4 regions of the Agarivorans sp. OAG1 genome follow, and region 4 is predicted to be linked to each of the others. Evidence: predicted binding sites of a transcription regulator. Region 4 holds the regulator's gene; each other region holds the start of a gene.
The links. The regulator sigma-54, encoded in region 4, starts transcription at its own class of promoters, with help from an activator protein. The targets are predictions, from matches to a motif close to GTTGGCACGNNNNTNGNNT.
Positions count from the first base shown of each region.

Region 1: the regulator sigma-54 is predicted to act here: its motif matches at 2,700-2,718, upstream of OAG1_RS08150 (FlgO family outer membrane protein).
Region 2: the regulator sigma-54 is predicted to act here: its motif matches at 2,594-2,612, upstream of nifB (nitrogenase cofactor biosynthesis protein NifB).
Region 3: the regulator sigma-54 is predicted to act here: its motif matches at 3,584-3,602, upstream of OAG1_RS04930 (PEP-CTERM sorting domain-containing protein).

Region 1 covers NZ_AP028990.1:1,733,837-1,739,711, reverse strand. Annotated here, with positions in the region: gene flgM (flagellar biosynthesis anti-sigma factor FlgM) at 1-197, shown strand, start outside; gene flgN (flagellar export chaperone FlgN) at 205-624, shown strand; gene OAG1_RS08160 (FlgO family outer membrane protein) at 826-1,572, opposite strand; gene OAG1_RS08155 (LPP20 family lipoprotein) at 1,631-2,107, opposite strand; gene OAG1_RS08150 (FlgO family outer membrane protein) at 2,088-2,672, opposite strand; gene OAG1_RS08145 (flagellar assembly protein T N-terminal domain-containing protein) at 2,781-3,923, shown strand; tRNA gene OAG1_RS08140 (tRNA-Arg) at 3,999-4,074, shown strand; gene OAG1_RS08135 (Arm DNA-binding domain-containing protein) at 4,307-4,561, opposite strand; gene OAG1_RS08130 (hypothetical protein) at 4,649-4,936, opposite strand; gene OAG1_RS08125 (hypothetical protein) at 4,957-5,136, opposite strand; gene OAG1_RS08120 (hypothetical protein) at 5,162-5,317, opposite strand; gene OAG1_RS08115 (hypothetical protein) at 5,317-5,691, opposite strand; gene OAG1_RS08110 (hypothetical protein) at 5,693-5,875, opposite strand, start outside.
Region 2 covers NZ_AP028990.1:2,310,105-2,315,979, reverse strand. Annotated here, with positions in the region: gene OAG1_RS10545 (TOBE domain-containing protein) at 1-85, opposite strand, end outside; gene OAG1_RS10540 (nitrogen fixation protein NifQ) at 344-970, opposite strand; gene OAG1_RS10535 (4Fe-4S binding protein) at 979-1,242, opposite strand; gene nifB (nitrogenase cofactor biosynthesis protein NifB) at 1,242-2,558, opposite strand; gene OAG1_RS10525 (transglutaminase-like domain-containing protein) at 2,709-3,170, opposite strand; gene nifA (nif-specific transcriptional activator NifA) at 3,170-4,717, opposite strand; gene nifL (nitrogen fixation negative regulator NifL) at 4,717-5,875, opposite strand, start outside.
Region 3 covers NZ_AP028990.1:1,061,161-1,067,035, reverse strand. Annotated here, with positions in the region: gene OAG1_RS04955 (DUF3581 family protein) at 1-600, shown strand, start outside; gene OAG1_RS04950 (Lrp/AsnC family transcriptional regulator) at 626-1,099, opposite strand; tRNA gene OAG1_RS04945 (tRNA-Phe) at 1,530-1,605, shown strand; gene OAG1_RS04940 (BamA/TamA family outer membrane protein) at 1,753-2,907, shown strand; gene OAG1_RS04935 (DUF4442 domain-containing protein) at 2,983-3,459, shown strand; gene OAG1_RS04930 (PEP-CTERM sorting domain-containing protein) at 3,656-4,369, shown strand; gene OAG1_RS04925 (SMP-30/gluconolactonase/LRE family protein) at 4,593-5,615, shown strand; gene OAG1_RS04920 (hypothetical protein) at 5,670-5,875, opposite strand, start outside.
Region 4 covers NZ_AP028990.1:4,023,236-4,029,110, reverse strand. Annotated here, with positions in the region: gene mgtE (magnesium transporter) at 69-1,430, opposite strand; gene OAG1_RS18300 (HPr family phosphocarrier protein) at 1,500-1,769, opposite strand; gene rapZ (RNase adapter RapZ) at 1,756-2,613, opposite strand; gene ptsN (PTS IIA-like nitrogen regulatory protein PtsN) at 2,640-3,083, opposite strand; gene hpf (ribosome hibernation promoting factor) at 3,091-3,378, opposite strand; gene OAG1_RS18280 (RNA polymerase factor sigma-54) at 3,403-4,905, opposite strand; gene lptB (LPS export ABC transporter ATP-binding protein) at 4,958-5,683, opposite strand; gene lptA (lipopolysaccharide transport periplasmic protein LptA) at 5,683-5,875, opposite strand, start outside.

The DNA of each region.
Region 1 (5,875 bases), 2.3 Mb from region 4:
ATTCAGTTATGCTTACAAACGAAGCACAACAACTAAACCGTATTCAGCAGAATTTGCTCAGTGATTCAGATAGCAGAAGCTCGAAGCTCGAATCAATCAAGCAAGCGGTGGCCGATGGTACTTATCAAGTAGATGCCAATAAAGTTGCACAGAAAATGGGTGACTTTGAGAGTGAGTTTAATAAAGCGCTTGGATAATTAGCCTATGATCGCCCCACTACTGAATACTCAAGAGCAGCAACTCACCTTGCTGCTTTCTCTTTTGGAGCAAGAAAAAATTGCTCTTGAACAAGATGATACTATTGCTCTTTATGCTGTTGCTGAGCAAAAAGAACAAGCATTGGCGCTAATAGCGAGTGCCGATGAAGAGATCGCAGCGTCACCCAATATAGAACAGCTGAATTCAGACCCTCAATTTGTTCAACAAGTAGATACCATCAAAGGTTTGCTTGCCCAATGCCAGGAACGCAATCAGCTAAATGGCGAAATAATTAAAGCCAGCAATGAAAAAGTCAAACAGCTAAGTGCCGTAATTGACCAACTGCAAAACCAAAATGCGTCTACCTATGACAAACTAGGTAAAAAGCACAGTTCACAACGAATGGGTAAAGGCTTTAAAGCTTAAGTTCCTCCTCGTTTCCAAAAACCTCTATAACCCAAGTTAATTGGGCATTTAGTGGTTACCTAAATATAATTGAATTTGCACTTCTGAATGCTCTACTGTTGTTATTTGGAAAAGTGCTGCTTGTAGTAGTTACATATTCAAAAACAACAAAACCCCAGCCAAGGCTAGGGTTTTGCGTATAACAGTAATAGACGAAATTAACTAACCACGCTCACCCATCGGCATCTTAATTTTACTGGCCTGCTTACGCGACTCGATAATCATTACCCCGTCTCGCTTAACTGGTGCAGGTACTTTGCTTTGATACACTTCATTGGGAATAAGCTCTTGAGCAGAAGCAACCACTACTTTTGATTGAGCGCCAACGATCCGAGCGTTCACCAAAATACCTTTATTTGATTTGCTAAAAGTACCTACGAGCAAGTATTCAATGGGTAAACGCTTAGATAACTCTTTTACGTTGCGGCTATATACAAAGTCCCCTTCTGGGGTAATGCGAATAAAACCAGTGGTTTTATAATCAATCACCGAAAAGCCACTTTGTTGCATCTCGTAAACAAAGCTTTCAGCTAACTGCATACCAAATAAATCAGTGGTGCGAAGGTTATCTAAAGGAACAAACGAAGCCACCCCGATTGGTGTATCAGCATTCACATAGTGAGAGCTTGAGACTAAGCGTTGCGACATCAGGTTTACATAATCGGTAAGTGAGTGCTGAACATCAGGGTCACTCATATCTGGGCTGGCGGGGTTAAGCGAACGGCTTTGCATTCCACTTAAAAACAACTGGCCGTTCTCATCTACAACACCTTCCATGTAGTGAGCATTGTGAGTATGTGCGGCGTGATGCTTTGAGCCATCGTACACTACAACTTTTTGCATTGATGGGGAACTAGAGCACCCCACCAGCATTGAAGTAGCCAAGGCTACTAAAGATATACCTTTCATGTCGATTCCTTAATCGTCTATTACGCTTTAAGTATCGGCCAGAAAGGTAAAATCTTTACTAAAAATGAACGGTTTTTTGACTCTCAAGATGACGAGTTGGCGCCATAGACATAGTAACGCGGTACACTTCTCGGAAATCAAGTTGCAACTCAGTGACATATACATCGTCAACTGCGTAGGCATTAATCACCTTAGCACCACGAATTACCCCGGCAACCGAGGCGGCTAAACGCTCGTTACCAAGCACCATATCGCTGACTGTTGCGGTGCTATCGATATGTTGGCCATACACTTGCTCAGAAAGCTCTCTATAAGCATCTAACTTAGAGGCTTTCATTGCGCGTAATTGTTTAGCGCTCATGTCTGCGCCACGTTGCTGACTAATAGGCGCATAGCCAACAGCATTAACCACGGTAAAGTCACCCGGAGGCTCATAAGTCCATTCAACTTGTTTAACTTGGGTTGTTGGCGTACAAGCTAGCAACAACAAAACCGCCAAACTAATAAACCACGCTCTAAAGTACAGATTGTTCATGACGCTGCAAGCTCCCATTTACACTAGTCACACGCGGTGAAGTTGCCCCCGCCATATTGGGGATAAATTGATAAGCAGCCGACACAACCGCTTGGCTAGATAGCTCCACTAAACGAAGATTCACATGCCTACCCGAAGTGGTTCGCTGAAAACTGCCAACCACCACGTAGGTAATTTCCATTTCAGTTCTCAGTAAATCTGCATCTCGCGATAAAGAAAATTCGCCGAAACCTGGGTCCATTTGCAAACGTCCAGTAAGGCGTGGCTCTACCATATTTACGCCTTCACGCGATAAAGCGGCAAACATTGCCTCTGCCACTTGCCGCCCAAATCCATCGCTCGATTGCAAGTTGTCTAAATCCACCACCGTGCTTATGGCCACAGAGTCAGTTTCAGTTAAATCCACGTCATCAGTTAGCTGTTGAGACAGGTTGTCGACATGCACATACAAAGCGGCATCTTGCTGCTCTCGCGGCTCCACATAAGGATAATTAGAAACATGATGTAAACTGGTATTGCATCCTTGTAGCGTTACCAGCAAAATAAATAGTGTCGTATATCGCATATCAATCTCCTCCGACTTCCCTGTTCCAAGCAATAACCGTTCCAGTCAAAAAAATAGCGTTTTATTTTGGGTATAGTTATTGCTTACTCCGAAACATAGGAGGGCCTTATGAAACAGATAATTCTTTTAGTTGGGATGCTAATTAGCATGTCGACACAGGCAATATGGTACGAGGCTAAGGGCCAAGCCACCATCGTAAACAACGACTTTGAACAAGCCAAAAGCTTAGCCACCCAAGATGCGGTTAAGCAGCTTCTGTTGTATTCGGGGGCGTCTGTTACCAGCATCAGCAAAGTCTCTGGCGGGCAACTCACGCTTGATCAAATTGAAGTGGTCTCTAAAGGCTCCTTGCATAACCTAACCGTATTAGACGAAGGTAATCACGGCCAGCAGTACTATATAATTTTACAAGCCGACGTATTCCCGGCTACCAGCCAATGCAAAGCAAGCGGCTATAGCAAAAACATGTTGCTACTCCCTCCCTTCTTAAAGCAGCAACATCAAGCGCGTGTGGGCCAACTACAAGAGCTATCACCAGCAGTTGAGCAACGCACCTACGACATCGCTCGGCAGGTGGGTAATCAGTTCAACGTAAAGCCCCCACCAAAGTTACCTTTAAACTATTACAAGCCAGGAGAACATAACTACAAGGGCATTAAAGATGTTGCCGATCGTTATGGCGCACAATATTTGCTTGGCTTAGAAATCGAGAACATTTCGCTAGACCAAGTGCACAAACCTAAATTTATTAACCTTAGTTATCCGCAACGTTACTTTGTGGTGAATGTCAGGGTATACAACGCCATTGATTTAGAAGAAATATACTACAAGCGCTTTTCGGTAAACGCGCCATGGGAGTTTGACGCCAGAGAAGTGATATCCCCCCACTCTGCCGAGTTTTGGTTATCGGCCTATGGAGAAACGGTAAACGCGACCTTGCAACAAGTGGTTACCGAAGTAGATGCTCTACTGGCTTGCCAACCCTTACAAGGCAGCGTGGTAAAAGTACTTGGGCCAGACCGCTGGCAAATAAACCTAGGGAAAGCAAATCAGCTTAACCGCGGCATGTTGTTAAACTTAATTCATCAAAACTATCACTGGGGAAACTGGGACATTCCACGCCAAGAGCAAATAATGGCTGACAGCATGGTAAGAATTGAGCAAGTGTATCAAGAGAGTGCCATCGTGGTAGCGGTTGACCCAAGCATGACGGCAAATATTCAACTTGGTGACTTAGTAAGCAAACAGTAAGGCTTTGCTTTTCATAAAGTTAAAGCTGAGTATAATGTACCCGCACACTAAACGAGGTGTGCGCCTTACTTTAGTGTCCCCTTAGTTCAGCTGGATAGAACAAGGACCTCCTAAGTCTTAGACACAGGTTCGAATCCTGTAGGGGACGCCAGTATCTGCCGCGAATCAGCGCGTCGGACGGTATCGAAAATCGTAGTGGTTCGAATCGTGCTCTAGCTAGGAACCGCAAACGCGAATGCCGCTTTTAGATAGGTAATCTTTTTGTTGAGCGCCCCCAGCGACTTTGCAGATTCGGATTCGCTCAATGCCTTCACAGCGTCGTCTACGGTTGCGTCCTTGGTTTTGGCTTCAAACTTATCCGCCCCCAATCCAAGAAGTTCATCTCACATGGAGCGAGCGGCCTTGCGCGCAGCTTCGAGCGACACAGTACCGAACTTGCCGATAGTTTCCGACTTGTAGTAAGGCTTTAACCGCGACGGTGTTTGCTTGTGCTTGCCAGTGTTGTACTTAAATATGAATGATTTGGTGTCTGCTGGCGTGATACGAACAAATAAACCCTTAACTGAACCGCGCCCGTTGTCGGCTAGCATATACGGCGATTTCTTAGGTTCTAATTTTGCAATATCTGATTCAGTCATTATTACTAGCTCCTCTCGATCAAAAAAGGCAGCTAATTGCTGCCTCTCGGTCGGTGGTGTCGACGTCGACACATATGTAGCTGTGCGTTAGCAACTCTCGCACAGTGCGTTATATGCTAGGCATATGCTTTTCATTAATATCTTCGTTTGAGTCGCATTGATTTCGAAATATTTGGCGCTAAACTCATTTTCCAGAGCAACCCAAGGACACGTATATGTTGTGCCGCTAATTTGGGTCATTTGATATAGCTCATTAGCTGCCTCACCATCCCCATCGCCGTCATTCAGTATCAACAACGTAATTTTGCTCTTGGCTTTGTCCTTGTTTCCGTAGACAATTTCGTCATAAATTGCTTTGCTTGTGCTAGTTTCCATCGATTGAGCTCTTGGTGTTGTTATGCGTCTGGGTTGCAAAGGAAGCACACACCGCCCTTGTAACCGCGATATTCAGGTACGAAGTTTGTTCCGCCGCAGCGTTTGCAATTTTTATTAACATGGAAAGGTACGAATGCTTTCGGCTTATTCGCATCACGCCTTGCAATAGCGTCTTGAATCATTTTTTGGGTTGGGTCCATGCTATGCTCCAGTTGATTTCATCGATTAAGCTTCTTTGGCTTTACGTTTAATTACCGCCTGCGTGATAAATGCTGTTACCACTACCGCTAACGCTGCTGCACCTAACTGATGCTTGGTGAATAGCCACGGAGCTGCAAATACGGCGATCAATCCTAAGGCTTTGATTAGTTTATTTTTCATTATGCAGCCCCTGTGATGCTTTTGAATTTACGGTCAACTTCGATTAATTCAGCGCGAGGAAATCTCTCTAGCGTGGCTTTGTTGCCTAGGAGCAATTCGTGGAATACGATTGAATAAGGCTCGATACCGTCTTCGTCTGCAATCTTCTTGGCGTATTGCAGAACCCAGAGAGTAGAATAGCTACCAGCAAGTGCATCAGACGCGCCTTTAGTAGCCGCATGTAGCTGTTGCCACATTTTATCGGTCACAGTATTAAGTGTCATTTTACGACTATTAGCGTTTTCAAAACCAAGAATAATCATGTTCGCTTCGGTGAATGCTTTTAGCTGGTCGATATTGCGCGTTTTGCCAAACAATTTCTTTAATAATTTCATGTTATGCCCCCATTTCGAAAATTGAATCGAGGTCATGTATGCGAAGGTTGGCTTCTATTTGAATCCAGGTAGGCTCGGATATTGCCTCCAGCGATTTCTCGTTAGTCCCCATCATCCGATCGAAGAATGAGTAGGCATCCCAGTTGCCCACATCACGAGCTATTTTCTTTTGGGTTGCGAGAGC
Region 2 (5,875 bases), 1.7 Mb from region 4:
CACTAAGAAATGGACCTAGCTCACTACAAAGCTTAATTTTTCCCATCAGTGGTTGGTTGGTATGATTAAGTTCTCTTAAGGTCATATTCGCACCTATACAACGCCTTTAGGCGCTCAGTTAAATTGAACAAATGCGAACTAACCGCACCGTTAGTTACCTTAGTGCAAGCACGACGCCAACCATCAAATATCGCCAGAAAGCCCGTTAACATTGGGGTTAAGCAACAAAGTAAGGTGACTAATAGCTGTAGCGAAGTTAACAAACTACGCTGTATTGTTGGGTATATAACGAAGATCTAAAACAAGAAAAAAGGGCTAACTTAATTAGCCCTTTGAAACAGTTTTAATCTACAAAGCATTCGGAATAGGAAGAACATTCCTGACAACTAGGTGCTCTGCAAACGTAGTCCCCTCCTTGTTGGCAAAGCTGACGGTAAAAGAAACGTTTCCAGCGCATATTGTTAGTATTTTGCTGATGTAATAACGGAAAGTTGTACTTAAGTAATTCACCAAGTTCACTGCGGTTGCGCAGCCCTAAGCTATGCCAAAGATGCGATTGAGATAAACAGGCAGTGGCCACAATAATTGCCATTTGAAAGGCAAAAGGCACTTTTTCGTTGCAATGAGCAAATAGCAGCGCACTCAGTTCGTTGCGCTCTTGCATGCGTAGTTCAAATACTTCTTCTAGTACTTGAGCGCGTTTACGCAAACCCGCTTTAAAAGGCTGTTTCCACAAAAGCTCTTGTTTACTAATATCGTCACTAGCAATTGCCCGTTTTAAGTCCATATAACTGGCATTATCTAAGCCAAGACCATAAGGCAGTTCGGCTTGGCCATTTAATTGGCTATGAATGATCAACTTAAACCAGTTTCTATTGTGCATAGACATTGGTGGGCAAACCCTAGATAAAGCTTGTTGCCATTCTGTACCTATAAAACTTGTGGTTTCTTGAAGAGTTTGTATTTCCATAAACGCTCCTAACTTAAGGCAATAACGTTGGCTTCTTGGGGCAATCCGGTTAACGAACCAGGAGGATTTAACGAACAACCGTTTGCATCAACAATGGCGTTTTCAACGGGGCAAATTTGAGCACATTGAGCACCATTAACATTGTTTGCACACTCATCACAGCGGTGAGCAATAACCGCAAATTGTTTATCGCCACTGGTAATCGCTTTACTGGGGCAAACTTCTTTACAGGCATAACACGCTATACATGATTTAGTAATTGATAAGGCCATTAGCTACACTCCCCCATGCTACAGTTAGATGTGCTTGAATTTGCCTGTTGCGCAGCTAATTGCTGTTGAAGGTCTTCAAGAGCAACCCGTATATCCCGCAAGGCATAATCGGTGTTTGCTTTTACGTTCATTGCAGACAATTCCTGCTGCGGAGCGTGGCCAATTCGACTACACAAAATTGTGTCGACATGTTTTAGTTGGCTTAAATCTTTGACTGCGGAGTCATCGCACTGCTCACTGCCTTGGCAATACTGCTGCCAAGAAAAGTCATCTAACTGAGTAATCTCGTCTGCGCTTACTCGATACATAGAAAACTGCGTGGCGTGGCCAAAATGCTGATCAATCAAGCTCAAACTACTACTAGCAACAGCAACCTGTATCGACCTTGCTGCTTGTGCTGGCTCACTATTCTCGAGCGCAGCCAAATCTATGTCTTGGCCTAATTTACCAACAGCGTCAGCGCGGCATTGCTGGCAATGAGTCATTTGCTGCATACTCTGACCGGCTTGCTCTCTAGCAAGGTTTAGCTCTTGCTTGGTGGGTTCTCGCTGCCCCATCAGGCCGAAGTAAGTACCGTGTGCTGGATCAGAGATTAGCGGCATTATGTTGTGGATAAAGGCTCCATATCTACCCAATTCTTTAGCCAGCGATTCAATATGAAAATCGTTGATCCCAGGGATCAATACCGTATTAACTTTTACTAGCATCCCCGCCTTAATAGCCGCTTCTAAACCCAGTAATTGGCGATCAATTAGGGTTTGCGCTGCTTCTCTGCCCCTCAAGCGACGTTGGTTGAAATACACCCAAGGGTATATACGTTGGCCAATATCAGCATCAATACAGTTAATGGTAATGGTTAAATGCCTAACGCCTGCTTCCATCAGCGACTCAAGTTGATCAGCTAAGGCCAAACCATTAGTAGAAACACACAGATGAACATCAGAATCTACTTTGTCTATGGCCTTTAAACTCGCCAAAGTCGCCTTCGGGTTGGCCAAAGGGTCTCCTGGCCCAGCAATACCTACTACTTGGGTTTCTGGAACATGCTGTTTAACTTTTACAAAACGCTTTACTGCAGCTGCTGGAGAAAGCAACTTAGAGACGACTCCGGGTCGGGTTTCATTACTGCAATCAAATTTTCGATTGCAGTAATTACATTGAATATTACAAGCAGGCGCTACAGGTAAATGTATTCGCGCATACTGATGGCCTTCTTTTGAAAAGCACGGATGTTTTGCTACTAAAGCAGCTTGTTTGCTGGCTTGTGCGCTTAACGGATTCTCTCCATTGGCTTGCTTAAGTGGTTGTATTGTCATGAAAAGCTTCCTTGTACACTACTATATAGGTAGTTTTGCAAGTGCTGTTCCAAGTATCTTTTTCTTTAAATACAGTTACTTAAAAGGAACAAACACCTTAGAAGTAAGCTTGTATGTCGTATTTGTTGTAAATACGACAGAGTGGCGGTGTTAATCGCAGATAAATTTTGCCATCTCTTTATAACTAATGTGGTAGCTAATATCCCTCAATAACAGCCATTTATATACAATGACCTGATTACTCCGAGATGCTGATTGTAGTAGTGCCGAGAAAGTAAAAGAACCTTTAAGTCGCCCATTGTCGATGCTGTAGTAGGATTTCTGGATTTTAAAGGTACAAACAAAGTGGCCTGCATTTGATTGCTTAGCAAAGTCACCCCAAACAACCAACAGAAGCTTGGCTTGGGGTAACAAAGATAAAGGCAGATTATGCAATGCAAAAGCGGCTAGGTCATAACAAAAGCCATGACCATCGCGTAAGGTTTCAGCCGGAGTTTTCCACCAGAAGCCATTTAAAGCGGCTTGCTTACGCTGTTGTTGATTTGTATAGCTAAGCCGCTGTTGCATAAACTGGCATAGGTCGGTTACATCGCTAAATGCCAGCTGTTCCATTAAAGCTGTCTAACGTTAATATTCATTACTTGAATACGATAAGCTATTTGCCTTGGTGTCATATTGAGTAGGCGAGCTGCTTTAGCTTGCACCCATCCAGCTTGCTCTAAGGCTGCAATAACTCGCTCCCTCTCGTCCATTTCCTGGCTTTCCAAGTTAACTTTTTCGATGCTTGGCCGTGGACTAATTTTAGGACCATCTAAACCATCGATAACAATTAAATCTTGATCAATTACCCCACTTTCGCTCATCACAGATGCGCGTTCGAGCAGGTTCTCCAACTGACGAACATTACCGGGCCAGTCATAAGCCATCATCATTCGAATAGCGCCATCGGTAAGTTGTAGCTTACGCCGTTGTTGTTTAGCCAGTTTTTCAATTAAAAACTCAGCTAAGTCGGGTAAGTCTTCAATTCTGTCGCGCAGCGGTGGCGGGAACATCGGCATAACATTTAGTCGGTAATACAGATCTTCACGAAAACGATCTTGTTTAACCTCTTCTTCTAGGTTTCGATTGGTTGCCGCCAAAATACGCACATCGACGTTAATGGTTTGGGTACTGCCTACCCGTTCAAACTCGCCTTCTTGAAGAACTCGCAACAGTTTTGCTTGAAACGCAGACGAGATTTCACCAATTTCATCTAAAAACAGAGTGCCACCGTCAGCCATTTCAAAACGGCCTTTGCGCTGTTTTACCGCTCCGGTGAACGCGCCCTTTTCATGACCAAACAACTCCGACTCCAACAAGTTGTCGGGTAAGGCAGCGCAGTTAAGCTTGATAAAAGGCCCAGTAGCTCTAGGCGAATTGTAGTGAATAGCATTAGCAATAAGCTCTTTACCGGTGCCCGATTCACCGCGTATAAGTACCGTGCTATCCCATTTAGACACTAAGCGAATTTGCTCAAACACTCTGCGCATTACCCGAGAATGACCAACGATGTTGTCCATACTGTAGTTGCTTCTTACTTTGCGCCTTAATCTGTCACGTTCAGCTTCTAGTTGATCGGTTTGTACGGCGACGTCTTTGGCAAGCAATACACTTTTTGCAATTAAATTTGCGGTCATCTCCAAAAACCGGGTAAACAAAGCTAGTTTTTCTGGAGCATCTATTTGTGGCTGAGCGGCTAGTACGCCTAATACTTCATTGGATTTCTTAATCGGTACTGCAATAAATGGTAAATCTAATGCGTACAAATCAAGTTTATCTGCAAAGCGTAAATCGTTAGACACTTTGCTTAAAACAATAGGCTGTTTCTGTGTTAACACCGTACCAACGATGCCCTCGCCTGGTCGATAACGAATGTTTTTAGCAACACTATCGTTGGCATGATTCGGCGTATGCACTGTATCGACGCTAAGCATTTGCTCGTTTTCGGCAATGAGCGCTAACATTGCGTGTTGTAACATGGCTTTGTCGTGCAAAACTTGCAGCACTTTGTTTACGCTTTGTTTGTAATCCAAGCTATTAGTTAATACGCTGCTTACGTCGTACAAAGCTGCCAAGTGTTGCTCGGCGATATGTGATTCGCGTTTTGTTGAATAGTCCATTATTCACCTCGCTTACGGCTACGAAGAGGAAGAACGATGCGAGCTTTACAGCCGCCTAATGAAGTTGATAAGTACTGAACGGTACCGCTGTGTTCGCTCACTACTTGCTGCACAATGCTCAAACCAACACCACGACATCCGCTGTTATTACTTGGTTTGGTACTGTAGAAGGGTTCAAACACCTTTAGCTGTAACTCTTTTTTAATGCCTGGCCCACTGTCTTCGACAGTGACTTCTATTTCGTCATCAACTAACTGGGTGCTACAAACAATTTCACGGCGTGTTTTCTTACCGTAATCGATAGCTTCTATCGCATTATCTATAAGCTGTTTTAAGGCCACTCGAATACGAGAAGGCTGTCCAGTTAACGAAGGCAAGGTACCGTTTAAACTTAGTTGCATAGTAATGCTGCGATTTAGTAAACGGTCGCTGGATAACTCGGTCACTTCATGCACCAATTGATTAATGTTTACCGACTGGCTAGCCTCGTAGGGTTTACGCGGTAAGGCGCTTTCTAGTTGGGCAATTGCAGCGTGGCCTGCTTGTAAACCCGCTTGCATTGCAGCCGTTCTGGCACAACTATTTGATACACCACAGAACATCTGTAAGGCTGAATCAATCATGTTGATTGGCCCTTGGATCTGATGAATTGCCGCATGCAGCGCCTCTTGCATACTGTGTAAGGCTTCTGACTCTTCTGTGGAACGGCGCAACTCCGATAACTGTTGCTGGGCTTGGCGGCGTCGTTCTTTGGTCACTTCACTTAAGGTAATAACCAAGTAGCGGCTAACTTTGGGTACAAAATAATCATCAACCTCAGACCCACTGATATTCACCGTAGATACGCAACAGCTAAACCAGCGTTTACGCTTGCCCTTACCTACTTCAACATTAAAAGTCTGTCCTTCGTTAAACGAGCCATCAACTTCCTGTTTCCCTTTTAACTGTTTTAAAGCAATCGTTACAGGCTCATCGCTAAAATCGCTGCGCAAGGTTTTGTAAGAAAGGTTATCTAATACAACTTGATGACTTTGGTCGAGCAAGGCGATAGCAACCGGCGCTGTATTAAGCACTGCCTCAACCATCAACTTTTGATTAGCCGCTATAGTTTGTTGCTGATGGCGTTCACTAATATCTCGATGAACACTCATATAGTGG
Region 3 (5,875 bases), 1.8 Mb from region 4:
TCTTCGCGTTTCTGTGTCCCTGGTGATTTGTTATTCTCAGTTATGTTGAACGAGCTTGGTTTAAGCCAAGACATGCAATTTACCTTTGCCGGCATGGTTACCGATGGCGTACCACTAAGTATTGAACAACAAGAACAACACTGCTTACTCGTAGATAACAACGGCAAAGAATATCTGCAATTGGAACGCAGCGGTGAAAACCTAAAAGATGCTGAGATTATTGGCGATATTATTGCTGACTATGTGCGTTTCTCTGGGCGTAATTTCCCACACATATTAGTCCCCCTACTCGAAGAACAAGGCTTAATGCTGAATCGTAAGCGCCCGCTAGTGATTTACGAAAACATGAGCCTACATTTCGAGCAATTGCCAACTCGCTCTCCACATTTAGAGTTTGTTGGCGGTGAGTTTATTCCCAATGGTAAACGCGGCGTAGCCTTACTTAAATTTACTATCAGCGAAGATGGTCAAGTTATCGGCAAAGGTCAAAAACGCATGGTACTAGGCAGCTTGCTCCCGTACGAAAAAGCCGAAAGTGACATGCTAATTGATAACTACGAAGGATGCCGCCAGGCCTTCTTAAAACGCCAACAAGCGTAAACAACTAAAGCGCCAATCGGCGCTTTTATTTTATCTGCGATAAAGGCAAGGCTGTGTGGCTAAACACCTGCTGCAGCACAAAGCTAGAGCGCACGCCAGTAACCCCTTCTATCCGAGTTAGTTTGCCCAACAAAAACGCCTGATAATGCTCCATATCTCTTACTACAACTTTAAGCTGGTAATCTGCATCGGTGCCAGTAACTAATGCGCACTCCATCACTTCTTCATAGGCACTAATAATTTTTTGAAAATTTTCGAAGCGCTCTGGAGTATGCCTATCCATAGAGATATGAATATAAGCGGTAAGGTTTAGGTTGAGCTTTTTTTCGTTAAGTAAGGTAACGTGTTTAGCAATGAGCCCGGCATCTTCCAAGGCTTTTACCCGCCGTGAACATGGTGACGGAGATAAACCAACTTGCTCAGCTAACTCTAAATTGCTAATTCGCCCATTGTTCTGCATCAAATCTAAAATCTTTCTATCGGTGCGATCAAGGCGCATTACTTACCTCCAAATTTAAGTATCATTTCAACCTTGGTTTATTTCACCCCAAATAAATCCAAACTACAACAATCATTGCCAACAAACTCTAAAAATACGCAATATAGACAAACACTCACCCCTTTATATTAAATATACTTATTACAGTGAAAAATACTCGGGAACGGCAACAAATATACCCATTTGCTAGCCAATAGTTTGCTCACCACGTTAACTAGCCCCACTCTAATCGGCATTTACCCTTTGCCAGTACAGAGAACAGTGAAACCCATCACTTAAGTATCCAAACTATCTAAAGGTGGCTTAGGCCACCTTTTTGTTTATTCTTTTGCCAGTTGTTGTGCACCATTTAATCGAAGCTCAATTATTTCATTTTTTTTACTGATTTCGGTTGACTTAAACCGGCAAAATTCGTTTAATAGCGCCCGTCGCCCGGATAGCTCAGTCGGTAGAGCAGAGGATTGAAAATCCTCGTGTCGGTGGTTCGATTCCGCCTCCGGGCACCACCTTTAAAAAGCCTGCATTTATGCAGGCTTTTTTCGTTTTAGCTTCCCATACTAAATACCGCAAAAGGCTATCGCTTTAGTTGGCGAATAGCTAAACTCTAACTAAGTGTTTGATATCACATTGCCCACTATTTCAAGGAATGAAATATGCGCCTTTCTTCTTTAGCCCTAGTTTTACCGCTAGTTCTTTCTTCTGGACATAGCCAAGCCGATTTTTTCGAACAGTTTGTTGACCCTACCGACGGCCGTATGGATGCTAGCCAATGGCTTATGGATAACGCGGTAGGTTTTCTGCCGGTACCAATTATTATTACCGACCCCGCGGTGGGTTACGGCGGCGGTTTAGTATTAGCTTTTTTTCACGAAAACGAAGAACTGCAAAATGAACAGCCAGATGATCCCAATGCCCCGCTAAAACTTACACCTAGTGTGTCGGGTTTATTAGGGCTAGCGACAGAAAACGGCACGCGAGGTGCGGGGGCGTTTCATATGGGCATATGGAAGCAAGACAGTATTCGCTACATCGGTGCAATTGCGGGTGTAGATGCCAATATTGATAGCTTTCGCTTGCCCAGCGAAGGGGCAGTTGGCGACATTCCCATTAGAGTTAATCTAAAAGGTACTTACTTACTGCAACAAATCCGCTTTCGCTTAGGCGATAGCCCGTGGTTTGCTGGAGCCAAATACACCTTTTTAAATAGTGACAGTGAGTTTTCTATTGGCAACCTGCCTGATTACTTAAAGCCTCAGTTGAGCATGAAGGATGGCGGAGTAAGCCTGCTGCTTAACTACGATACTCGAGATAACTCGTTTAGCCCTAACCAAGGTCTGTATGGCAACATTAGTTACGCTAAACACGCCGACTACTTTGGCGGCGATAATGATTACTCAATCGCCTCTGGTGAGTTTTCTGGCTTTAGTTATCTAGGCAATAGCTTCCAAGGCTCTATGCGTTTATCGGCCTCAAGCGCCCATGGCGATACTCCTTATTATGCGCTGCCATTTATTGATATGCGCGGCATACCAGCTATGCGCTACCAAGGCGAGCGTATGGCGACTTTACAAGGTGAGCTGCGCTACGACTTTGATGCACGCTGGTCTGCGGTTGTATTTGGCGGTGTTGGGCAAGCATTTAGCTCAGAGCAAAACCTAGGTGACACGCCTAACCGCTATGCTAAAGGCCTAGGTTTTCGTTACCTAATGGCTAGGCGCTTTAATTTACGTACCGGGATAGATATTGCCAGAGGCCCAGAAGATACCACCCTGCACTTTATTGTGGGCGCTGGTTGGTCAGATTTTTAATCCGCCAAACAACAAATGTTGACTTTTTGTTAACAACAAGCTCTACTGGTAAGACCTCTTAAACAAGGAAAAGTTATGCTTCCCAGTGTTCGTAAAGCCAACTTGATGTTGAGTTTGTTTGGTATGTTCAAAGTACCCTTGATTTGGTACTGCCGTCCTAAGATCCTTGAGATGGATGAACAGAAGGTTATTGTTAAAATTCCCCTTAAACGCCGAACCAAAAACCACCTTAACAGTATGTACTTTGGAACCTTAGCGGTTGGCGCAGACGTAGCCGGAGGCTTCTTAGCGATTGCTAAAGCCGAACAATATGGCAAAAAAGTATCGCTAGCGTTTAAGGCGGTTGAAGGGCAGTTTTTAAAGCGCCCGGAAGCAGATGTTATCTTTAGTTGTACCGACGGCAAGCTCATTGACCAGATGCTCGAGCAAACCATGCAAAGCGGTGAGCGAGTAAACCAAGCCGTAACGATTAATGCTACCTGCCCCTCTATTAGCGGCGACGAAGTAGTGGCCAAGTTTTCTCTAACCCTCTCTTTAAAAGCCATCCAATAAACCAATAGTCGGCTGTATTCAGCCGGCTTTTGCAATTTGCAAACAGCTAAGTGCAACTCGCTCCATAAAGCTAGAAGCAAGCATTGTTTGGCACTAAGCCTTTGTAATAAAAGGCACTATAAACATTGGCACGAAACTGGATATAACACCTTAACTACGCGCTAAACAGCGCTTAAATTTAGTTGTCGAGGTTTAAATGAAATCTATATCGCATGCTTTATTTATCACTGCTTGTATTAGCTTCTCAAGCCATGCTGGCATTATTTACACTATTGAGGCTCCTGGCATCCAAACTTCACAAATTAGTGGGCCTAGCTATACAGAAAACTTCGACAATTTAACTTCATCCCAACTCAGCAATGGCTACCAAAATGCCTTTGGAGAGTACTCGGTAGATAAAGGCCAAGCCAAAGTGGCTGATTTTGGCGTTTATGGTGGAGCACATGGCGAAGGTAAATACTTATTTATTCCAAATAAAAGTGCCGTTCAGCTCATTTTTGACCAGCCTGTAGGCTACTTTGGTTTTTGGTGGAGTGCCGGAGACAATGGAAACCAACTTAGTATTACCACCCAGTCTGAGCAGTTGTCCTTTAAAACCAACCAAATTCTTGATGCTGCTGTGCTAGAACCTGGCCATTACGGTAGCCCTACTAGCGTTAAAGGCAACAAACGTGAACCGTATGGTTACGTTAATCTATTCGCCGAAAGCAATGCTGACAAAATTACCGCTATCCGCTTTTTTGGTCGCAACTTCGAGACAGATAACCACACGGTAAGTATTCAACGCGAAGCACTAACCGGCCGCTCATTAGCACCTGTAACAGTGCCGGAGCCGAAGACTTGGTGGTTAATTAGCTTAGGGCTTGTATTGCTTTTATTGAGCCAGCGACGCTCAAAGCGAACCGCTTAAGCTTAGAAGATCATTGAACGCCTATTCCCCTCCCCAACTGGATAACCAATTATTAAGGTAATCTTGCACGATTTAGTAAAAAAGCGCAGTAAAAACGAGACTTAAGCAGAAACACTTAGGTTAATAACTTGTATTCTTTGAATCACAGCAACAAAATGGAAAACCAATTTAACAAATTAGTTAACCAGAAATATTTATTGCTCATCATATAAAGGAATACTAAATGAGAACTGCCTTTGTTTTAGCCGCTAGCTTGCTTGCTAGCGCTTGTTCAACTACCTCTGATCAACTCTCCATCGCCGATGCCGCGGAAACAACCGGCTCAATTGAGTTGATTAACCCACAAGCAAAACAATTTATTGCGGCAGACGCCAAGATTAGTATTCGTGGAAAGGGCTATCGCTGGACAGAAGGGCCAGTATGGATTGAACAACATGGCTTCTTGCTATTTTCCGACATCCCCAACAACACCATCGTAAAGTATCAACCTAATAAAGGTACCGAGCTTTATCTAGAAAACTCTGGTGCTACAGGCCTACAGGAAGGAGACTACGGACAAGGCTCTAATGGTTTGTTATTGAACCCACAGGGACAGCTGGTGCTACTTCAACAAGGTGACCGCCGTGTAGCACTCATGGATGCCCCATTAAACGAACCTCAAAGTAAATTTGTTACGCTGGCTGGCGAGTACCGAGGCAAGCGCCTAAACAGCCCAAATGATGCGGTTTACCACAACGATGGCAGCTTATACTTTACCGATCCTCCTTATGGACTAAATTCAGGCATGAATGACTCGCGCAAAGAATTAGACTTTCAAGGGATCTATCGTCTAAGCCAAGATGGCGAGCTTGAGTTACTAGACAACAGCGTCAACTTCCCAAATGGCATTGCCTTAACGCTTGATCAAAAAACCTTAATTGTGGCGGTGTCTGATGACAAACATCCACGCTGGTTAGCTTATGATGTAAACCCAGACGGCAGCATTAGCAACAAGCGGATATTTCACAACGCTAAAGCGTTACTTGGTGTAGCTGGAGAACAAGGCTTACCAGATGGAATGGCGGTTCATTCTAGCGGTAATATCTTTGCCACAGGGCCAGGTGGAGTGTGGTTGTTCTCCCCAAAAGGGGAAGTACTTGCCAAAATACGTACCGGACGTTTAACCGCTAATTGTACTCTGTCGGCCGATGAAAAATACCTGTTTATAACAGCTCACGACACCCTAATGTCGGTGCCACTGTTGTAATGAAATCAGCTTGCTTAATGAGGCCTTAGCGCCTCTTTAAGCAAGTACTTAACTTTACTGCTTTTGCCACTTTTCACCTTTTAAGGCCATAAAGTCACGCCCCATTTTTAGCACTAATATCTTGCTGTCAGTCTCATTATCAATATACGCACCGGCTGGTACCGTGGCTAGCTCGTCTTTAGCAAGCATTAACCCGCCTGGCATCTTTTTACCACCAACAACATTTCCCCCCTCGAGCACTGCCATTTCAATTACCGACG
Region 4 (5,875 bases):
GTTAATTCTCAGCTCTTAACCTTGTTGTTTGAACAGGTTAAGAGCCGTTGACCAGATAACTCTGTCGTTTAGGCCAGCACTAAGGTGGCCATCCCTAAGAAAGAAAATAGCCCCATTACATCAGTCACGGTGGTTAAGGCCATACCGCCAGCTAGTGCTGGGTCAATTTTAAATTTCTTCATTAACAGCGGAATAGTTACGCCGGCTAAACCGGCCAGTGACATGTTAATAAACATCGCACCAGCAATAATAATCCCTAAGGTCCAATCGCCTTTCCATAGAGTAACTACCAAGGCAATGACAGTTGCCCAGATAATCCCATTTAGCATGCCAATCGCAGCTTCCTTGCCTATTAACCAACGTGAATTGCCTTCACCAATATGCCCCACAGCTAAACCACGAATAACCAAAGCAAGGGTCTGATTACCAGCAATACCGCCCATGCTGGGTACAATCGTCATTAAAATGGCCAAGGTGGCTAACTGCTCTAGGGTAGATTCAAACATATTGCTGATGGAGGCCGCCACTAAGGCCGCGCACAGGTTTACTGCTAACCAAAAGGTGCGGCGTTGGGTACTTTTAACCACTGGGGCAAAGGTATCTTCATCATCATCCATGCCCGCCATACCCATCATGCTGTGCTCGGCATTTTCGCGAATAATATCGACCACATCATCAATGGTGATCCGGCCTAGCAGTTTACCTTGTTCATCAACTACTGGAGCCGAAATCCAGTCATGGCGTTCAAATAAAGCTGCAACGTCGTTTTCATCCATAGATACATGGATGGTTTCTGCGTTTCCATCCATTACTTCTCGAACATTAACGTTGGGGCTTACTGTAAGCAGAGTAGATAAAGGAATGTCGCCCAGTAGCAAGTCATCTTCGTCAACTACGTACAGGGCGTCGGTAGCCTCTGGCAGTTCGCCACGTAAACGTAAGTAGCGCAATACCACATCGATACTTACGTCGGCCCGTAAGGTAATGGTATCGGTATTCATGATACTGCCAGCAGTATCTTCAGGGTAAGCTAGAGCAGCTTCTACACGGTGCCTGTCTTGACCATCCATTTGCTCAAGAACTTCTTGGTACACGCTGTCGGGCAGACTTCTTAGTACATAAGCGATGTCGTCGGTGTCCATGCCTTCAGTTGCGGCGGCCAGTGTTTCTGGTGCCATTAACTGAAGTACCCCTTCCATTACATCTTCGTTTAGCTCTTCGAGAATTTCACCATGTTGCTCGGGGTCGGTAAGTTGCCATAACACTTTACGCCCTGCTGGTGGGCTAGATTCTAGTAATAGTGCTACGTCACAGGGAGGCATTTGATGAAGCATGCGCCTAACATGCACGAACATACCGCTGTCGAGGGCTTGGTTTAGCTCCTGTAAGCGTTTGTGCTGATTAGGGTTTAACTCCATCTCTTCTGGCATAAGCGATCCCTATTGTTATTTTGTTATGTACTGCTTGCTAATTGTAGCTTGGCTTTATTGCGTATAGATTTATTCTTCGTTGAAGTTAGCTTCTACTAGGGCTTGAACCGCATCTAGAGCGGCTTCTGCGTCTGCACCTTCAGATACTATGGTTAACGTACTTCCTTGCGCACTGGCTAGTACCAGTAAACCCATAACGCTGGCAGCAGAAGCCGTTTTCTCACCGTCGATAATACTCAGCTCAGCGTCAAATTGCTGAGCCAGCTCAACCAACTTGGTGGCAGGACGTGCGTGCAGACCTAATTTGTTTTTTACTACTACTTGTCTAGTGAGCTTCAAGGCGATGTTCCAAAGTTCGGTGGCGTCGTTGTATTTTTCGATGAGCGCTAAAAAGGCTAGCAAGCTGCTCGGCCACATACACCGAGCGATGTTGCCCGCCAGTACAGCCAATCGCAATGGTTAAATAGGCTCGATTGTTAGCTTCTAAATGCGGTAACCAAGATTGCAATAACTGGCTAATCTGCTCGATATATTGGGTAACTAAAGGCTGCGCAGCCAAGTATTCTTGCACGGCTTTATCTAAGCCGGTAAGTGGGCGTAGCTCTTCTTGCCAATGCGGGTTAGGTAAAAAACGCGCATCAAACATGTAGTCGGCATCGTTAGGCACACCATTTTTAAATCCAAAGGATTCGAACACCAAAATTAGCTGTTGTTGTTGGTCACCAGTAACGCGTGAGCGAATCAAGCCGCTTAGCTCGTGTACCGATAAACGGGAAGTGTCGATACGCAAATCGGCATTTCTAGAAATGGGGGCTAATAGCTCGGTTTCTGATTCAATCGCTTCTGCTAAAGATAAGTTGCTTTGGCTAAGCGGGTGTACCCTGCGTGTTTCGCTGTAACGGCGGATCAGCGCTTCATCTTTCGCATCTAAAAAAATGCTTAACAGATTAATGTCAGGCCCTGCATCTCGTATTAGCTGTCCTACCGGTGATAGCTCATCGGGAAGATTTCGAATATCAATGCTAATTGCTACTTTAGAATAGGTTTTTTTTAAGTTGTCGATAAGTGATTGCCAAAGCACAACCGGCAAGTTGTCGACGCAATAGTAGCCGAGATCTTCCAATACTCTTAAGGCGACGGTTTTACCTGAACCCGAGCGCCCACTAACGATGATCAGTTCCATGATAATCCCTAAGGCTGATTAGAGTATTAGGCTACCATGATGTCGTACAATTCGTCATCACTTTGTGCACAACGAAGTTGTTTACATATTTGCTTATCGTTAAGTTTTTCAGCTACTTGAGCAAGAGTATTAAGATGTTGCTTACATTGATCTTCGGGTACTAGTAATGCAAATACCAAGTCTACTGGCTTGTTATCTATTGCATCGAAGGAAATAGGGGGATCGCAACGCAAGAAAACCGCTGTGGCTTGATGCTGGTTGTCGATACGGCCATGAGGAATAGCGATGCCTTGGCCAATACCTGTACTGCCCATTTTTTCTCGATTTAACAAGCTTTCAAAAATGCATTGGGTAGTGGTATCAAGCTGTTTGGCAGCCAGTTCGCTCACTATTTCTAGGGCGCGTTTTTTTGAAGAGCATTGAACTGCACTTTGGGTGCAGTCCAAGCTAAGTACTTTATTTAGTTGCATGGGGGGGCTAACGTTTGTTAAGTTTTTCTTTATGTTTGATGACTTGGCGATCAAGTTTATCAATCAGGCTGTCGATGGCGGCATACATGTCAGAATGCTCAGAGGTTGCAAATACTTCGCCGCCGTTTAAATGTAATGTGGCTTCAGCAATTTGGTTCAGTTTTTCTACGTTGAGGATGACGTGAACGTTATTGATCTGATCGAATCGTCGGGTGAGTTTGGCAAACTTGGTGTGGACATATTCTTTCAAAGATTCAGTTATTTCTACGTGGTGTCCAGTAAGGTTAATTTGCATAGATATCTTCCCCTTTTAGTGGCCTTAGATAAGGCTCTTACGTTGGTTAGAAGGTGGAATTGCTAAAGACTCACGATATTTAGCGATCGTACGTCTTGCCACCTTGATCCCCTGATCTGCCAAAATATCAGCAATTTTGCTGTCGCTGAGTGGTTTACTGGTATTTTCGGCAGCTACCAGTTTCTTGATTAATGCACGAATAGCGGTTGACGAACACTCACCCCCGCCATCGGTAGCCACATGGCTAGAAAAGAAATATTTAAGTTCGAAGATGCCGCGAGGTGTGTGCATGAATTTTTGGGTGGTTACCCGGGAAATAGTGGATTCATGCATTTCTACAGCTTCTGCTACATCGTTCAGTACCATTGGCTTCATGGCTTCTTCGCCATATTCAAAAAACGCCTGTTGATGATGAACAATGCAGTTGGATACTTTTAATAGGGTTTCATTTCGGCTCTCGATACTTTTAATAAACCACTTGGCTTCTTGTAAGTGGCTACGAATAAACTGGGTATCGTTAGCGTTGGTAGAGGTTTTACTTAAAGATGCATAGTGGGAGTTAACACGCAACTTAGGCATTGCATCTGGGTTGAGCTCTACAACCCAGCGGCCTTGGCGTTTTACAACCGATACATCCGGAATAACATACTGGGCTTGATTAGGCTCAACCGCGTTACCAGGTCGAGGTTCAAGCGTATGAATCAAACGCATGACTTCGCGTAACTGGTCTTCTTTAAGTTTGGTTTTGCGGGCTAATAGACGAAAATCGCGATTAGCCAATACATCAATATGATTTGAAACTACATCTTTGGCTTCATTTAGCCAAGGTGTATCTTCAACAAAACGGCTTAGTTGAATCAGTAGGCACTCCTGCAGTGAGCGAGCCGCAATACCAACAGGGTCGAAATGTTGGATGCGTTTAAGTACTGCTTCTACTTCATCTAGCTCTACATCTAAGTCATTGTTATCGCTTGAACGTAAGCCCTCTAGTAGCTGCTCACAGTCTTGGGTGAGGTAGCCCGATTCATCTACTGCATCAATAATGGCTAAAGCAATAGCTTGGTCTACTTCACTAAATGGAGTGAGTTGCATTTGCCACAATAAGTGGTCTTGTAAAGAGTCGACAGTTTCGCCCTGAAACAACATATCGTTGTCATCGCTAACCGCGCTGCCAGATGAGCTGGCTGGGGCAGAACTGGCGCTGTAGATATCGTCCCAAGTAGAGTCAACAGGAAGGTCGTCAGAAACAGTTTCTTGATTAATGGCATCGCCTGCTTCAATTTGACTGTTGTCTATGTCAGCAGTGGATTCGGCCTCGGTAGACTTCTCGTTGGCAGATTTAGCGTCGGTTGCGTCACTATCACTGGCGTGAGACTCATCCGCCTCAAGCAGAGGGTTACTTTCCAGAGCCTCTTGAATCTCTTGCTGTAAATCCAGTGTTGAAAGCTGGAGTAAGCGAATGGCCTGTTGTAACTGGGGGGTCATGGTTAACTGCTGACCAAGACGCAACTGCAAAGATGCTTTCATTAACTACCGCTGTTCCTTCTTCTTATTGTCTTTTTTTAAACTTGCACTTTAACTATAGCTTGAATTGTTCTCCGAGATAAACTCGTTTCACATGTTCGTTTTCGAGAATTTCTTCTGGCTTTCCTGAGGCTATCAATTCGCCTTGGCTAACGATATAGGCATGCTCACAAACATCGAGAGTTTCTCGAACATTGTGGTCGGTAATTAGTACACCTAGACCGCGATCACGTAGATGTTCAATGATCTTTTTAATATCGATAACAGAAATAGGATCTACCCCTGCGAAGGGTTCGTCAAGCAAAATAAACTTAGGTGCGGCGGCTAGCGCTCGAGCAATCTCAACTCTTCGGCGTTCACCACCTGACAAGCTCATGCCTAGGTTTTTGCGAATATGGCCAATGTGAAACTCTTCAAGAAGGTCGTCTAATGCACCAATTTGTTGCTCTTTATCGAGGTCTTTTCGGGTCTCTAATACGGCGAGAATGTTCTTCTCCACAGATAAGCGGCGAAAGATAGACGCTTCTTGCGGAAGGTAGCCAATGCCTTTGCGTGCGCGGGTATGCATCGCTGTACTAGAAATATCGTCATCATCGATGAGGATGCGGCCTTGGTCACGAGGCACCAAACCCACCACCATGTAAAAAGTAGTTGTTTTGCCAGCGCCGTTTGGACCTAACAAGCCAACAATTTTACCGGTTTCTACATTTAGACTAACGTTTTTGACTACCTTACGGCCCTTGTAGGCTTTGGCTAGGTTTTCAGCAATTAGGGTACTCATTATTGCTGGTCTTCCTTGGGCGTTAGTTCGTCAAGTTGCTGCGGTAGGAAAATAGTAGTTACACGGCTGTTTTCGTCGCCTTGTGCCACCATTTCTTGTTTGTTGATGCTGTATTTGATCATTTTACCTTTTACCAAGCTCTCTTCTTGTTTGAGTTGAGCATTGGTAGTGAGTGTTAGCGTTTGGGTTTTT